2 regions of the Arthrobacter sp. FW306-2-2C-D06B genome follow, and region 2 is predicted to be linked to the other one. Evidence: predicted binding sites of a transcription regulator. Region 2 holds the regulator's gene; the other holds the start of a gene.
What was found. Region 2 encodes HrcA, which represses chaperone genes, less so after heat shock. Its sites were predicted from a motif close to TTNGCACTCGNNNNNNNCGAGTGCNAA; they were not measured.

Region 1 (8,351 bases), 920 kb from region 2:
TAGATGAATTGCTTGAGGTTCAGGGGCTCGTGGTTCTTGGAGACGTGTTCGGCCGAGACGGTGGTGCCCCGAATCACAAAGATGTCGACGCCGGCGGCCACCACGGTCTTGTAGTGCTCCTGGGTGCGCTGCGGTGTCAGCGAGCCGGCCACCGTCACTCCCGATGCTCGGATTTCCGCGAGCCTCGTGGTGATCAGTTCGGGCTGGATGGGCGCCTTGTAGAGCTCCTGCATGCGACGCGTGACCGTCGGGCTGGCCGTTTCATCCGCAAGGGCAGAGATTTCGTCCAGCACGGCCTGGGGGTCCTCGTACCGAGTCCACAAGCCCTCAAGGTCCAGGACGCCCAGGCCGCCCAGCCGGCCAAGGGCGATGGCCGTTTCAGGCGACATCGCAGAGTCCATGGGTGCGGCGATCACTGGCATCTCAAACTTGTAGGCATCAATCTGCCATGAGACGGAAACGTCCTTGGGGTCGCGCGTCCGGCGGTTGGGGACGATCGCGATGTCATCCAGGGAGTAGGCACGACGCCCACGCTTGCCACGGCCAATCTCAATCTCGTAAGTCACTGCTCTAGGTTATCCCAGTGCGGCGCGATGTACCGGCAGGGTGACGCACACCATGACGACAAGGCGATGCCTTGTAAACAGGCGAGCCCGCCACCTCCATGAGGGAGGTGGCGGGCTCGCTTTGGACTGCCTAGGACAGGAATTACGCCTAGCGGGAACCGTAGTTCGGAGCCTCGACGGTCATCTGGATGTCGTGCGGGTGGGACTCCTTCAGCCCGGCCGCAGTGATGCGCACGAACTTCCCGCGTGCCTTGAGTTCGGCGATGGTCGGAGCACCCGTGTAGAACATGGTCTGGCGGAGGCCGCCGACCAGCTGGTACGCCACCGAGGAGAGCGGGCCGCGATAGGCTACGCGGCCTTCGATGCCCTCCGGGATGAGCTTGTCGTCACCGGAAACGTCCGCCTGGAAATAGCGGTCCTTCGAGTAGGACGTGTTCTTGCCACGGGACTGCATGGCACCGAGGGAACCCATGCCGCGGTAGCTCTTGAACTGCTTGCCGTTCACGAAGATCAGCTCACCCGGCGACTCGTCGCAGCCAGCCAGCAACGAGCCGAGCATGACGGTGTCGGCGCCGGCCACGAGGGCCTTGCCGATATCGCCCGAGTACTGCAGGCCGCCGTCGGCGATCAGCGGAACGCCGGCAGGGATGGCTGCCTTCGAGGACTCGTAGATGGCCGTGATCTGGGGGACGCCCACACCGGCAACAACGCGGGTGGTGCAAATGGAGCCCGGGCCCACGCCCACCTTGATGCCGTCGGCACCGGCGTCGATCAGTGCCTGGGCGCCTTCACGGGTGGCGGCCTGGCCACCGATGATGTCAACGTGGGCAGCAACGGGGTCCGACTTCAGGCGCGTGATCAGGTCCAGGACACCCTGCGAGTGGCCGTTGGCGGTGTCCACGAACAGTGCGTCGACGCCGGCGTCGATCAGGGTCATGGCCCGTTCCCAGCCATCGCCGAAGAACCCGATGGCAGCGCCGACGCGGAGTCGGCCTTCCTCGTCCTTCGTCGCGAGCGGGTACTGCTCGGCTTTGGTGAAGTCCTTGGTGGTGATAAGGCCCTTGAGGCGTCCCTGCTCGTCAACGAGGGGCAGCTTCTCGATCTTGTTGGTGGCCAGCTTGTGCGAGGCTTCTTCGCGGCTGATTCCGACGTGGCCCGTGATGAGCGGCATCTTGGTCATCACGTCGCTGACAAGCCGCAGCGGGAAGTCGGACTCCGGCACGAAGCGGGTGTCGCGGTTGGTGACAATACCCAGCAGGCGGCCGTCCGGGTCAATGACAGGCAGGCCGGAAACCCGGTAACGCGAACACAGTTCGTCCAGTTCCTGAAGGGTGGCTTCCGGGTGGATGGTCAGGGGGTTGGTGATCATCCCGGACTCGGAGCGCTTGACGCGGTCGACGTGGTCGGCCTGGTCTTCAATGGACAAGTTCCGGTGGATGACGCCGAGGCCGCCCTGGCGGGCCATGGCGATGGCCATACGGGACTCGGTGACGGTGTCCATGGCGGCGGACAGCAACGGCGTCTGGACCGAAATCCGCTTGGAGATCCGGGAGGAAGTATCAGCTTCGGACGGAATGACGTTGGTGTGGCCCGGCAGCAGCAGGACGTCGTCGTAGGTCAGGCCAACAAAGCCAAAAGGATCGTGTTCGGGCTGGGTCATGAGTGCGCCTCTTACCTTGGTTCTTGGGGGTTGCTCTGGTAGGGGTTGCAGCTGATGACCAGCCCGTCATTACGGGACTGGCCTGTGCAGAAAGGTTCTGAATAAATAGTAGAACCTCGCTGCCAATCCCCATATTCCGCGAGGGCAATGTGAGCAACAGCACCCGGCGCCCGCGCCCGGGCGGCCCGGCCGCATAGCTCGGGCTGGCTAGCTCCATCCGGTCGCGGCCAGCCACCGGTCCCTGAACATAGGCGCCATGCTCGCAACATAGGTCTTGGAGAGGTGGTTGTTGTCCAAGTAGACAAAGGTGTTTCCTACAACGCCAGGGCATTCGCTGCCGTTACAAATCAGATCGGTCATGTCCAGTATGGACAAGCCGACGTACTTGCCTTGTAGTGATGCCAGCGGGTTTTGCGGCGCAAGCAGCTGGGCCTCACCGGGATTGCAGTCGGGGCTGTGCTGTCCTTTGACCGCGACGCAATCTGCCATGTTGAAGTCGAACCTCGGGTTGTCACGAACGGCAATGACGGATATGCCTTTGTCTGTGAGCATCTTCACGGTGTCTTCAAACCCGACAGTCAATTTTTCATCGGGTGATGATGGGACGGCTGCGGTTCCCACGAGGAACACCGCACTTGGCGGGTGCTCATCGATTTGCTGGCGAACGGCGTCATCAAATTCCTTGCATTCCGAGTTTAGCCCCGAGGTGTCCACCGTAAATGGACAACCCCCCAGCAGCAGGTGATACAGGCGCCATTGCTCTTGCTCGGCCAAAGGAGCCAAAGCGGCCAACCACTGTTGTGCATGCGAGTCCCCGAGCGCCAGGATGGTCCGAGCCGAGCCTGCAGCCTGATTGTTCTGGCCACACCCCGGTTGGAGGACTTTCGAAGCAGGTTTCAGATCCCCTGTGCACTGGCCCGACAAGCTTGCCCAGTCCTGTGGCAACTTTTCCGGGGTAGGAAGGAGAGCCGCTTTCGGGCTCACTTCGTTGACAAAGCCGGGCACCAAGGCGGCCGCCCCCGGGTTGTCTTTTTCTGCCTGGTCCATCGCAATCTTGGCGCTCACGTACTGCTGCACATTGAATGCGAGCAACGGAACGACGGCGACGGCCAAGCAGGCGACCGTCGCAATGGCGGCACGCCGCCGGTTCACTTCCGGCCATTTCCACTCCCGCAATGGCTTCTCGACAAACTTTGTGGTGAGGAAAGCCAAAACCAGGGCGGCCGCAATGATCACAGTCCCCGAGAGCCACCCGGCCTGGTCTTTGCCGGTCCAGATGAGAGAGATGACCAGCAGCGGCCAATGCCACAGATACAACGCGTAGGAGTTGTCGCCCAGGCGTACGAGAGGCTTGGAGCTCAGGATCCGGTCAACACCGAAACGGCTGCCTGTCTGGCCAGCAACAATAACGCAGGCCGCGGCCAGGGTGGGCCAGAGTGCCACGAAGCCAGGGAATGCCGTCTGGACCTGGAGCACGATCCCACAGCTCAACATTGCCAGGATGCCCACCCAGCCCATCATCACGCGGACGGGCTTCGAGAACCTCAACGCCGGCAGGATGAGGGCAACCAGCGTTCCTACGGCGAATTCCCACAGCCTGGCGAAAGTGTCGAAATAGGCGGTCGTTTGGTCCGTTGCGGTCGCAATGACGGAGTACGTAAGCGACACCGCGAAAACTAGGCCGAACACATACAGTAATGCGATCCGATACCGAAGACGGTACTTCTTACAAGCCAGGGCAACGAGCGCGAAAATAACCGGCCACAGGATGAAGACCTGGCCTTGGATCGAGAGCGACCAGAAATGCTGCAGCGGACTCGCCTGGCTATGATCCGCGGCGTAGTAGTTGACTGCCTCCCGCTGAAGTAGCCAGTTCTGGACGTAGAAAAGCGATGCCCAGACCTGGTCAACCAAAGCTGCCCATCGGGTCTTGGGGAGCACCACGAAAATTGCGGCCAATGTACCCAGCAGAACGACCACAGTGGCCGGAATCAGCCTGCGGAACAGGTGAAGCCAGTGCCTCAGCAGGTCCATGGGGCGGCCCTGCTCATAACGGCTTGTGAACTGCAGTGTCATCAAGAAAGCAGAGACCAAAAGGAAAACATCGACGCCACCGGAAACGCGACCGAACCACACGTGGTACGACACCACCATGAGCACGGCAAGCGAGCGCAGGCCTTGGATTTCGGGGCGGAACTTCGACTTTCGGCTGGTGTTACTGGAACGACTCTGCCCCTTGATGGAAGCTGCCGTTTGCACAGTTGACACCACAATGCCCCTCAAAGTCCTAGATCGAATCATGAATCTTACTGATTCGTAATGTTCAATGCCAATCGAAAATTCATCCGAGCAGCACTTGTCGTTCAATTGAGCCATACCTAGCTGGGCGTTCACAGGGTGATTGCCCGGTACCAACTGTGGGCCCGCCTGCGGGGAAACGGCGGGCCAAATGCAGGAGGCCCGGCCCCCAAAGGGGACCGGGCCTCGCGCATCGAGCAACCAGGATTAGTGGCTGTGGCCTGCGTGCTCGTCTTCCTCGGCCGGCTTCTCGACAACCAGGGTCTCGGTGGTGAGAACCAAGGCTGCGATGGACGCGGCGTTCTGGAGCGCAGAGCGGGTGACCTTGACGGGGTCGATCACGCCAGCGGCGATCAGGTCCTCGTACACGCCGGACTTCGCGTTGAAGCCGTGGTTGTCTTCCAGCTCGGCAACCTTGGCGACGACGACGTAGCCGTCGAAACCGGCGTTCTGGGCGATCCAGCGAAGGGGCTGGGTCAGGGCGCGGCGGACGATGCCGACGGCAGCAGCCGCGTCGCCTTCCAGTGCCTTGACGGCAGCGTCCTCGTCCAATGCCTTGAGGGCGTGGATGAGGGCGGATCCACCGCCGGAGACAATGCCTTCTTCAAGGGCAGCACGGGTGGAGGACACTGCGTCCTCGATGCGGTGCTTCTTTTCCTTGAGCTCGACCTCGGTGGCTGCGCCGACCTTGATCACGCCGATGCCGCCTGCCAGCTTTGCAAGCCTTTCCTGCAGCTTTTCCCGGTCCCAGTCGGAATCGGTGCGGGTCAGCTCGGCACGGATCTGGGCGACGCGTGCCGCGACGTCCTCAGAGGTGCCGGCGCCGTCAACGATGGTGGTGTTGTCCTTGGTGACGGTGATCCGGCGGGCGCTGCCGAGGACCTCGAGGCCAACCTGGTCCAGGGACAGGCCGAGCTCCGGGGAGACAACCTGTGCGCCGGTCAGCGTGGCAATGTCCTGCAGCATGGCCTTGCGGCGGTCGCCGAAGCCAGGAGCCTTGACGGCAACGACGTTCAGGGTGCCACGGATACGGTTCACGATCAGCGTGGACAGTGCCTCGCCGTCGATGTCCTCGGCGATGATGAAGAGCGGCTTGGCAGCCTGCAGGGCCTTCTCGAGGAGCGGGAGGAACTCCTGCAGCGAGGAGATCTTGCCCTGGTTGATCAGGATGAGCGCGTCTTCCAGAACAGCTTCCTGGCGTTCCGCGTCAGTGACGAAGTACGGGGACAGGTAGCCCTTGTCGAACTGCATGCCCTCGGTGAGGACCAGTTCGGTCTGCGTAGTGGAGGACTCTTCGATGGTGATGACACCATCCTTGCCGACCTTGTCGAAAGCCTCGGCAAGGAGCTCGCCAACTTCATCGCTCTGGGCGGAGATCGCGGCAACGCTGGCAACCTGGGTGCCTTCTACTTCGCGGGCGTTCTCCAGAAGGCGGGCAGCCACGGCCTGGACCGAAACCTCGATGCCGCGCTTGATTTCGCCAGGGGCGGCTCCGGCGGCAACGTTGCGCAGGCCTTCCTTGACGAGTGCCTGTGCCAGCACGGTGGCAGTGGTGGTGCCGTCGCCTGCGACGTCATTGGTCTTGGTGGCGACTTCCTTGGCCAGCTGTGCGCCAAGGTTCTCATACGGGTCGTCGAGTTCGACCTCGCGGGCGATTGTGACGCCATCGTTGGTGATGGTGGGAGCTCCCCACTTCTTGTCCAGAACGACGTTGCGGCCACGCGGGCCAAGGGTGACCTTGACGGTGTTGGCGAGCTTGTCAATGCCTGCTTCGAGCGAGCGACGGGCAGCGTCGTTAAACGCAAGCTGCTTTGCCATGGTTGTGTCCTTTCAAGACGGAAAACCCGCACCGCTGATTCGACCGGAAGAAGTCCGACTCGATCTGCGATGCGGGATCCAGGGAATTACTTAACGACGATCGCCAGAACGTCGCGGGCGGACAGAACGAGGTATTCGTTGCCGCCGGTCTTGACTTCAGTTCCGCCGTACTTGGAGTAGATGACGACGTCGCCAACGGTTACGTCGACGGGCACGCGGTTGCCGTTGTCATCGAAGCGGCCGGGGCCAACTGCAACAACTTCGCCTTCCTGCGGCTTTTCCTGTGCAGTGTCCGGGATGACCAGGCCGGAAGCCGTGGTCTGCTCTGCTTCGAGCGGGCGGACAACAATGCGATCCTCGAGAGGCTTAATGGAGACCGACACTCGGATCTCTCCTTTACGTGAGGTAGTACATGGACTATCAAACCAGGGATGCCGTGGCGGGCTTACCGTCGTCGCGGTGCCGGTAAGTGCCTGGCGGCATGATTAGCACCCGCCTAGGGAGAGTGCTAATCAAGACTCTATGTAAGCATTAGCACTCGGTCAAGGCGAGTGCCAGAATTCCGTCACGGGTGAACGTCCAATGGCGGCTTCCGACTCACACGCTCATTGCCCCGCGAGGTCATCGAAGTCAACGTCCTCGCCGTCGTCGTAGTCTTCCTTCGGTGCGCTTCCGCGGTTCAGATAGAGCACTACGGCGCTGGCGAGCGTGACGAAGCCGAACACCACCAGCCCGACGATCGCTGCGATGCGGGCACCGGTGTAGGTGTCACGGATGTCCCGGGCCTCATCCGTGGCGTCCTGGACGCTGTTTCCGGTCATGGAGTAGGTGGCCGCGTTGAAAGAGTCTAGGAAGAAAATGATGATCAACAGCGCGATGCAGACAATGGCGATCAAGGCACTCACGATGAGCGCGGGGCGGGCATACTTGGAGAGATTTCCGGCGAAGGGACGTTTATCGGGGGCAGAGGGAGAACCATTGGCGTCGTCAGGCTGGCGTACTGGGTTGTCTTCCATGGCATCAACCCTATCGGCCTGAGGGACTCTGTTCCCTCCCGACTCCGTATGACGGGCGAGCACTAGGCTTGTTCCCATGGCTGACACATCCCCGGACCAGATTGCCCCCTTGCTGACAACGGAAGGTTGGGAACTGCTGGCGTCCTTGGGACCGTACCGCGATGACGAAGCCTTCGCCCTGAATGCCCGCCTGCGCAAAGACGGCCGCTCCCCTGCCCTCGTTGCCGCCGTCCTCACCCAATCCAGGCTCCGCACCCGGGCCGAGGCCAAGTTCGGCGAATTCGCCCGGCAGATGCTCTTCACCCAGGCCGGCCTGGAACAAGCCACCCGGCTCAATGTTGCGGCCAGGCATGCCGAACGCTTCGCCAACGCAGGCTCACGGCACGTAGCTGACCTGGGCTGCGGGCTTGGAGCAGATTCCATGGCCATGGCCTCCATGGATATCAAGGTCACCGCGGTGGAGCTCGACGAGACCACCGCAGCGTGCGCCACCATCAACCTCATTCCTTTCCCGCACGCAACGGTGGTGCACTCCGACGCAACCTCGGTGCCCCTCGACGGGGTCGACGGCGTGTGGCTCGATCCGGCACGACGCACCACGTCGTCGTCGGGAACCAAGCGGATCTGGGATCCGGAGGCGTTCTCGCCGCCGTTGTCCTTCGTTGAATCATTGGCCGCCACCGGCAAGTCCGTCGGGGTCAAGATGGGCCCGGGAATGCCGCACGAATCGGTTCCGGCCGGCTGCGAAGCACAGTGGATCTCGGTGGGAGGGGATGTCACGGAAGTCACGCTGTGGTTCAACGACGTCGCCCGTCCCGGCATCCGCCGCGCTGCCCTGGTACTCGGGCCGCGGGGCGCCGCCGAGATGACCAGCGGCGAAGATTTCGACGGCGGTCCGGTGCCCGACGTCGGGCCCGTGGAGGGCTACCTGTACGAGCCGGATGGCGCGGTGATCCGGGCGGGCCTGGTGGCCGACGTCGCGCTCCGGCTCGG
Region 2 (8,351 bases):
CTGATTCATGGGCAAAATGCCCCTGTGCCCGGCCCCCGGGCGCATGACTCCCCCGCACCACCGCGGCCGAACACGAGCAGGAATCCACCATCACCATGCCAGCCGTCACTCCACACGGCACACGCATCCGGAAACGCTCCGCGATGCTTGTGACCGCTTTGACGGCTGCCTTGTTCCTGTCTGGCTGCATTGCCGATCGCACGGGACAGGGATCCACGACTCCGGTCCCCACCCCGACAGTTGCGCTGCAGACGGTGCCGGACAGCAATGCTCCGCTCGAAACAACCCAGGCCTCAAACAAGATCCCCGTGTATTGGATTGGGCGTAGCGACACGGACACCTTCCTGTACCGCGAATTCCGTGACAACCCTGGCAACGAGAACCCCATCACCACGGCCCTGCGGATCATGATGTCCCAGAAGCCGTTGGATCACGATTTCTTCACGCCGTGGCAGAACCCTGGCAGCCTGGCGAGCTCGATTTCCGGTAAGAACGTCGTCACTGTCGATGTTTCCCGCGACGCGTTCAATTCCAATCTCGACGCCGGGATGGCACAGCGGGCGGTCCAGGAACTCGTCTATACCGCCACCGCAGCGGCCGCGAGTTCAGGACTGATCGATTCAGGACAGCAGATCAAGGTGACCATCCTGGTGGACGGGCACACGGATTACATGGCCTTCGGGCAGGTCAAACTAGGCGATCCGATGGTCCGCGACGCATCCATGGTGGCACCGGTGTGGATCATCGACCCGCAGGAGGATCTGACCTTGCCTGCCGGTCCGATCAAGTTCAACGGCCGGAGCACGGACCCGTCGAAGAAACTGCATTGGCAAATCCTTCGCGACAATCCAAACGGCGACAAGTCCTCCTACCTCGCCGGGCAGACCACTGCTTCTACCGTTCCCGGACAAGGCGGAGCCTTCAGCCTCACGGTGGGGCTCGGAGCGGGCCGCTATGAATTGCGGGTTTCCTTGGTGGGGCCGAACGACGCCGACGTCGCGACAGATACCCGTATTTTCAGCGTTCGCTGAGGACGTGCGCTGATCCGGGACGTGCGCTGCGGGCTACCAGCGCCCCAGAATGTCACTGGCGAGCACGACGGCGGCGGGTCCCGCCGTCGACGAGCGAAGCACGTGGTGGCCCAAGAGCGCGGTGACCGCGCCGACGTCGCTGAGCTTCGTCACTTCGCGCGGTGAAATGCCACCCTCCGGGCCGACGATGAGCAGGACTTCCCGGCCCGTTCCGGCATCCGCGTCGGAAACCTCGGCGTGCCACTTCTCCAGGACATCCCGCAGCGGACGTTTCGCGTCCTCATGCAGGATGATCGCCAAGTCAGCCGCGGCAACCGCCGCAGCCAGGCCGGAGCCGTCGACGGCGGCACGCACCTCGGGAATCCACGCGCGCCGCGCCTGCTTGGCGGCTGCCGTGGCGACGGACTGCCACTTCGCGTGGGCTTTGGCAGCCCGCTCACCTTTCCAACGGACGATCGAACGCTCCGCCTGCCAGGGCACGACGGCGTCGATCCCGAGTTCCGTTGCCGTCTCGACGGCAAGTTCGTCACGGTCGCCCTTCGCGAGGGCCTGGACCAACACGAGCCGCACGGGTGCCCGGTGCTCCTCCTGGACAGCGGAGGCAAGGACTGTCAGGGTTCCCTGCCCGGATTCGGTCACGGTGCCCGTGAGCCGTTTTCCGGCACCGTCGGCAATATCGACGGCTTCGCCGATTTCCAGGCGCTTGACGGTGACAGCATGCGTGGCTTCGGCGCCGTCGAGCACGAAAGTGTCTCCAGGGCCGAGCCCGTCAAGCGTTCCGGCTGCTGCGAAGAATACGGGGTTGCTCACCGCTACAGGTTACCGAGCTTGTCCCGCAGCTTCGCGAACATACCGCCACTGGCCACGAGCTTGCCTTCGGTGAACTGCTCTCCGCGCAATTTGGCCAGTTGGCGAAGCAGGTCTTCCTGGGCGGCGTCGAGCTTGCCGGGCGTCTCTACGTGCAGGTGCACCTTGAGGTCTCCCCTGCCGTAGCCGCGAAGATGGGTGACGCCGAGGCCGCGCAGGGTGATGACTTCGCCGGACTGCGTGCCGGACTTGACGTCAATTTCCTGGGGACCGTCGAAAGTCTCAAGCTGCAGCTCAGTACCCAGTGCCGCGGCAGTCATGGGAACGCTCAGCGTGGCGTGAAGGTCGTCGCCTTCGCGGATGTAGGTGGAGTCACTGTTGACCCGGATCTCCACGTAGAGGTCGCCGGGAGGGCCGCCCGCGGGACCTGCTTCGCCTTGCGACGACAGCTGGATGCGGGTCCCGGTAGCGACGCCGCCAGGCACCTTGACGGTCAGTGAACGGCGGCTGCGGATGCGGCCCTGGCCGTTGCACTCATTGCAAGGATCCTTGATGATCGAGCCGAAACCTTCGCACGATCCACACGGTGCGGCAGTCATGACCTGGCCGAGGATCGAGCGCACAGCCCGCTGGACCTGGCCCGAGCCGCCACAGATGTCGCAGCGCTCCGGGTGGGTCCCCGGACGGCAGCATGAGCCTTCGCACGTGGGACAGATGACGGCGGTGTCCACCTCAAGCTTCTTGTTGACACCGAACACGGCCTCACGCAAGTCGATGCGAACGCTGATCAGGGCGTCCTGCCCGCGGCGCATACGTGATGCGGGGCCCTGCATGCCGCCACCTCCTCCGCCGAAGAAGGTATCGAAGATGTCCTGGAAGGCGAATCCCTGGCCCGCGTATCCTCCACCGAAACCGTTGTCGGTCCCGTTCTCGTTGCCAGTGGCGTCGTAGACGCGGCGCTTCTGTGGGTCGGAGAGGACCTCGTAAGCGTGGGTCACCGCCTTGAATTCCTCGGCTGCTCCGGCCCCGGGGTTCACATCGGGGTGCAGCTTACGTGCGAGTTTGCGGTAGGCCTTTTTGATCTCCTCGCCGGTTGCTTCCGGCGAGACGCCCAGAACGTCATAGTGACTGCTCAAAGTCGGTATCTCTTCCTTGTTTACGGTTCCACTGCGTTTCTTGCGAGGCGCCTTCCAGCCGAGGCTGTCAGCCGCCCAGAATGCGGGAAAGGTAGCGTGCGACGGCACGGACGGCCGCCATGGTGTTGGGATAATCCATGCGGGTGGGTCCAAGAATGCCGATCTTGGCACTGCTGCCAGGACCGTAGCCCGTGGCAACCACCGAAGCCTCGGAGAGGCCGTCGTAGGGGTTTTCTCGGCCGATGCTCACCGTGACTCCGCGGGGGTCCTCCGCCATATCCGACAACAGCCGCAACATGACCACCTGCTCCTCGAGCGCTTCGAGGACCGGACCGATGCTCAGCGGGAAGTCCACGTTGGAACGGGCCAGGTTTGCCGTGCCTGCCATGACCATGCGCTCGTCGCGGCTCCGCTCGGCAAGCCTTTCCAGGCCGTGGGCAAGCGCGCCTGCAAGGTTGCGAAGCGTCGGCGGGCACAAGGCAACCACCGAGGGCAGGACTTGCGGCATGAGGTCGAGCTGGGAGCCGGCAATGCTTCCAAGGAACCGCGCGCGCAAGGCCATGAGCTCTTCGTCGGTGGCGTCTGTCGCTGCGTGCACAACACCCTGTTCCACTTTGCCCGAATCGGCGATCAATACCACCAAGACCTGGCGCGGTGCCAAAAGGACAAACTCGATGTGCCGGACGCGCGCGCGGCTCAGGTGCGGGTACTGGACGACGGCGACCTGGTTGGTCAGTTGGGAAAGGAGCCGGACGGTGCGCTCAAGGATGTCCTCGACGTCGTCGGGTCCCTCAAGCAAGGAATGGATGGCCCGGCGCTCGGCAGCCGAAAGCGGCTTGACCTCGGAGATCCGGTCGACGAACAGGCGGTAGCCCTTGTCCGTGGGAATGCGGCCGGCACTCGTGTGTGGTGCTGCAATGAGGCCTTCTTCTTCCAGAAGTGCCATGTCATTGCGGATGGTGGCGCTCGACACTCCCAAATGGTGCCGCTCGACCAAGGCTTTGGAGCCGACCGGCTCGCGGGAGTGAACGTAGTCCTCCACGATGGCGCGTAACACCTCAAGCTTGCGTGGTTCGCTCACTGCCCACCTCCAATCAACAATTCAACAATTAGCACTCAACATGCCCAAGTGCTAACAAGTCTAGTATGAGCCACCTCGTTGTTAGCATTGGTACCGCTCGCGGCGAACATGATTCCCGCGCGGCCGTGGGTAACGCCACGGACCGTCAACGATCCCCCTAGCAAAAAGGTGTGAAGACCGTGTCTTACGACAATTGGGGCCCGCAAGACCTCTCCTCGCCTACAAAACGGCAACTTCCTGAGGTGCCCGTTGAACGCGGGATGGTCCTCGAGGACGTGCAGTCAGGTTGGGTCGGTGCCGTGACCAGGGTGGAGAAGTCCGGGGGCATGCACATCGTGGTGCTTGAGGACCGGCGGGGAAAAGCCAAATCGTTCCGCCTCGGATTCGGATTCCTCCTGGAGGGACAAGCAGTAAAGCTCGTACCCCCGGCTCCACGCGCGGCGGCCGCCAAGGGCGCGGCGCAAGCTGGCAGGACGGCATCGGGATCCGTCCGCGTCGCCGGGCAGCGGGCCCAAGTCGCCAAGGCGAGCCGGATCTGGGTGGAAGGCAAGCACGACGCCGAACTCGTGGAAAAGGTGTGGGGAGATGATCTCCGGGTGGAGGGCATCGTCGTCGAGCCCTTGCACGGCGTGGACGATCTCAAGGCGGCCATTGCCGGGTTCTCCCCCGGCCCGGGCCGCCGGCTCGGAATCCTCGTGGACCACTTGGTACCGGATTCGAAGGAGTCGCGGATTGCTGCCGACGCCATGACACTGCCGGGCGCCGCGGGAAACGTCCTGATCGTGGGACATCCCTACGTGGACGTCTGGCAGGCCATCCGGCCCAGGGTGTTGGGGATCGAGCAATGGCCAACCATCGCGCGCGGCACGGATTGGAAGACCGGCATTCTGAGGTCGTTCGGCTGGCCGCATGAGACGGCCGAAGACGTCGGATTGGGTTGGCAAAAGCTTCTGGGCGCCGTCCACAGCTACGCCGATTTGGAGGCCTCTTTGCTGGGTCGCGTGGAGGAAGTGATCGATTTCCTGACCGTTCCGTGAGGATTGCCTGCCCCCGGGCACAGGAGTTGGTCGGCTGATCGCGTGCCGAGCAAGTATTCTGGGACAGCAACACCGCACCGATAGATACTCGAAGGAAGATACTGTGGCAGACAACGCTCCTGACGATCGGGATGGCACCTCGGGCCAGTCCCAGTACCACGGCGTTCCTGCCAACGCGCTGCCCTTGACAGCCTCGGAAGACCGGCAGTGGGCAACCCTGGCGCACTTCGGCGGGATCCTTGGCTGCGTGCCTTCGCTTCTGATCTACCTGATCTTCCGCGAACGTGGCCCGTTCACGGCACAGGAATCCAAGGAAGCCCTCAACTTCACTTTGCCTCCGACGATCGCCGCAGTACTCGCCAACATCCTCGTCTTGCTTCCGGTGGTCGGAAACCTCTTCGCCGTCCTTGCCACGGCGATCTGGGTCGCGGTGACCTGTTTCTCGGTGTCGGCCGGAATCCGCGTCAACCACGGTCAGCCGCACCGCTACCGCTTCAACCTGCGCTGGATCAAGTAGCCGGTCTTCATGGATGCCGGCTCGCGCCAACCCCTACCGCCGGACGTTAGTCCGGAAGGATCCGGCGGACCACGGCGTCCGCGAGTAGCCGGCCCTTGAGTGTGAGGACCAGTCGTCCTTGGAAGGCCGCAGCAGGCTCAACCAGGCCGTCGGCAATGAGGCCTGCGACGGCGTGGCGTCCCACCTTGTCGAGCGCGTCGACTTGAAGCCCGGTGCCGAGCCGGGCCTCCAGCATGATGCGCTCCACTTCCCGGGTGCCGGCGTCGAGCGTTTCACGTCCAGCGGCGGGCGACACTCCGCCACCGAGCCTGTTGGCATAGGCGGTGGGGTGTTTGACGTTCCACCAGCGGACGCCGCCCATGTGTGAATGCGCGCCGGGTCCGATGCCCCACCAATCGTCTCCGCGCCAGTAGGCAAGGTTGTGTTTGCACGCCTGTTCGGGTGTGCGGGACCAATTGCTGACCTCGTACCAGTCCAGTCCGGCGGCACTGATCAGCTGGTCGGCGAGTTCGTATTTGGCGGCGTGGTCGTCGTCGTCGATTCCGGGAACTTCTCCGCGCCGGATCTGTGCCGCCAGTTTGGTGCCTTCTTCCACGATCAGCGCGTAGGCGCTGATGTGGTCCGGACCGTAGGACAGAGCAGTCTCCAGTGAGGTCCGCCAATCAGCCATGGACTCGCCGGGAATGCCGTAGATGAGGTCGAGGCTCACGGCGAGGCCGGCGTCGCGCGCCCATTGGACCACCAAAGGGACCCGGCTGGGAGTGTGTGTACGGTCCAGGACTTTGAGTACGTGAGGGACCGCCGACTGCATGCCGAAGGAAATCCGCGTAAAGCCGGCGTCGGCGAGCAGCTGGAGGGACTCGGGCGTCACAGAGTCCGGATTCGCCTCAGTGGTGACCTCGGCTCCGGCTTCCAAGCCCCAGTGCCCGACGGCGGCCGTCAGGATGCCTGCGAGATCTTCAGCAGGCAGGAGGGTCGGCGTCCCGCCGCCGAAGAACACCGTGCTCAGGGGCCGCTGCGGGAGCCCGGAGGCTTCCATGGCCCGGACGGCGAACTCCACTTCCGAAATGGCAGTAGACGCGTAGGCGTCCTGTGAGGCACCGCCGCCAAGCTCGGTGGCGGTATACGTGTTGAAATCGCAGTATCCGCAACGGACGGCACAGAAGGGTATGTGGACGTATAGTCCAAACTTGCGTGAATCGACGCCGTCGAGCACCTGCGGCGGCAGGAGGCCGTCCGCAGGTGCCGGGTCCCCGAGGGGAAGAACGCTAGGCACGGATTTTCCTTCGTGCCCGTCTTGCAGTATTCCGGGCGAAAAGCCGCATTACTTCTTGGCCTTGTCCTTGGATTCGTCGGTGGTCAAGGCTGCGATGAACGCTTCCTGTGGAACTTCCACGCGGCCCACCATCTTCATGCGCTTCTTGCCTTCCTTCTGCTTTTCCAGAAGTTTGCGCTTACGGGTGATGTCACCGCCATAGCACTTGGCAAGGACGTCCTTGCGGATGGCGCGGATGCTCTCACGGGCAATGATCCGCGAGCCGATGGCGGCCTGGATCGGCACCTCGAACTGCTGTCGGGGAATGAGTTCGCGCAGCTTGCCCGTCATCATGACGCCGTAGGCGTAGGCCTTGTCCCGGTGGGTGATGGCGCTGAAAGCGTCAACCTGCTCACCCTGGAGCATGATGTCCACCTTGACCAAGTCGGCAACCTGCTCGCCGTCGGCCTTCCAGTCCAGCGAACCGTATCCGCGGGTCTTGGACTTGAGGATGTCGAAGAAATCGAAGACGATCTCGGCAAGCGGCAGGCGGTACCGGATTTCCACCCGGTCTTCGGAGAGGTAGTCCATGCCGCCCATGACGCCGCGGCGGCTCTGGCACAGCTCCATGATGGCGCCCACGAACTCATTTGGCGCCAGGATGGTGGCGGACACCATAGGTTCGCGCACCTCCGAGATCTTGCCGGTGGGGTATTCGCTCGGGTTGGTGACGTGCAGGACCCGCTTGTCCTCCAGCGTGACCTCGTACTCAACGTTGGGAGCGGTGGAGATGAGGTCGAGATTGTACTCGCGCTCAAGGCGTTCACGGGTGATTTCCAGGTGCAGCAGGCCAAGGAAACCCACGCGGAAACCGAAGCCCAGCGCGGCAGACGTCTCCGGTTCGTAGACGAGTGCTGCGTCGTTGAGCATCAGCTTCTCGAGAGCGTCCCGGAGCACGGGATAGTCTGTGCCGTCCAAGGGATACAGACCGGAGAAGACCATGGGCTTGGCATCGGCGTAACCGGCGAGGGATTGCGAAGCGGGCTTGGCCAGGTTGGTCACGGTGTCGCCGACCTTTGACTGGCGGACGTCCTTCACCCCGGTGATCAGGTAGCCTACTTCGCCGACGCCCAGCCCCTTGGAAGGAGTGGGTTCCGGAGAGCTGACACCGATTTCCAGGAGCTCGTGGGTGGCACGGGTGGACATCATCTGGATCCGCTCGCGCGGGTGCAGCATGCCGTCGACGACGCGGACGTAGGTGACCACGCCACGGTAGGTGTCGTACACGGAGTCGAAGATCATGGCGCGGGCCGGTGCGTCGGGGTCGCCTACAGGAGCCGGGAGATCGCGGACGATCTTGTCCAGCAGGGCCTCCACGCCAACACCGGTCTTGCCGGATACGCGCAGCACGTCCTCGGGGTCGCCGCCAATCAGGTTGGCGAGTTCCGCGGCGTACTTTTCGGGCTGGGCGGCCGGGAGGTCGATCT

Region 1: groES (co-chaperone GroES) is a predicted target of HrcA. The motif match lies at 6,874-6,900, and genes of this name have one in related genera.

Annotation. Positions count from the first base shown of each region.
Region 1 covers NZ_CP084560.1:3,380,956-3,389,306, forward strand. Annotated here, with positions in the region: gene LFT47_RS15745 (GuaB3 family IMP dehydrogenase-related protein) at 1-566, opposite strand, end outside; gene guaB (IMP dehydrogenase) at 715-2,226, opposite strand; gene LFT47_RS15755 (acyltransferase family protein) at 2,434-4,494, opposite strand; gene groL (chaperonin GroEL) at 4,732-6,342, opposite strand; gene groES (co-chaperone GroES) at 6,429-6,725, opposite strand; gene LFT47_RS15770 (hypothetical protein) at 6,948-7,358, opposite strand; gene LFT47_RS15775 (class I SAM-dependent methyltransferase) at 7,435-8,351, shown strand, end outside.
Region 2 covers NZ_CP084560.1:2,459,146-2,467,496, reverse strand. Annotated here, with positions in the region: gene LFT47_RS11545 (GerMN domain-containing protein) at 96-1,031, shown strand; gene LFT47_RS11540 (16S rRNA (uracil(1498)-N(3))-methyltransferase) at 1,065-1,841, opposite strand; gene dnaJ (molecular chaperone DnaJ) at 1,844-2,974, opposite strand; gene hrcA (heat-inducible transcriptional repressor HrcA) at 3,042-4,055, opposite strand; gene LFT47_RS11525 (DUF3097 family protein) at 4,235-5,092, shown strand; gene LFT47_RS11520 (DUF4870 domain-containing protein) at 5,196-5,609, shown strand; gene hemW (radical SAM family heme chaperone HemW) at 5,656-6,885, opposite strand; gene lepA (translation elongation factor 4) at 6,934-8,351, opposite strand, start outside.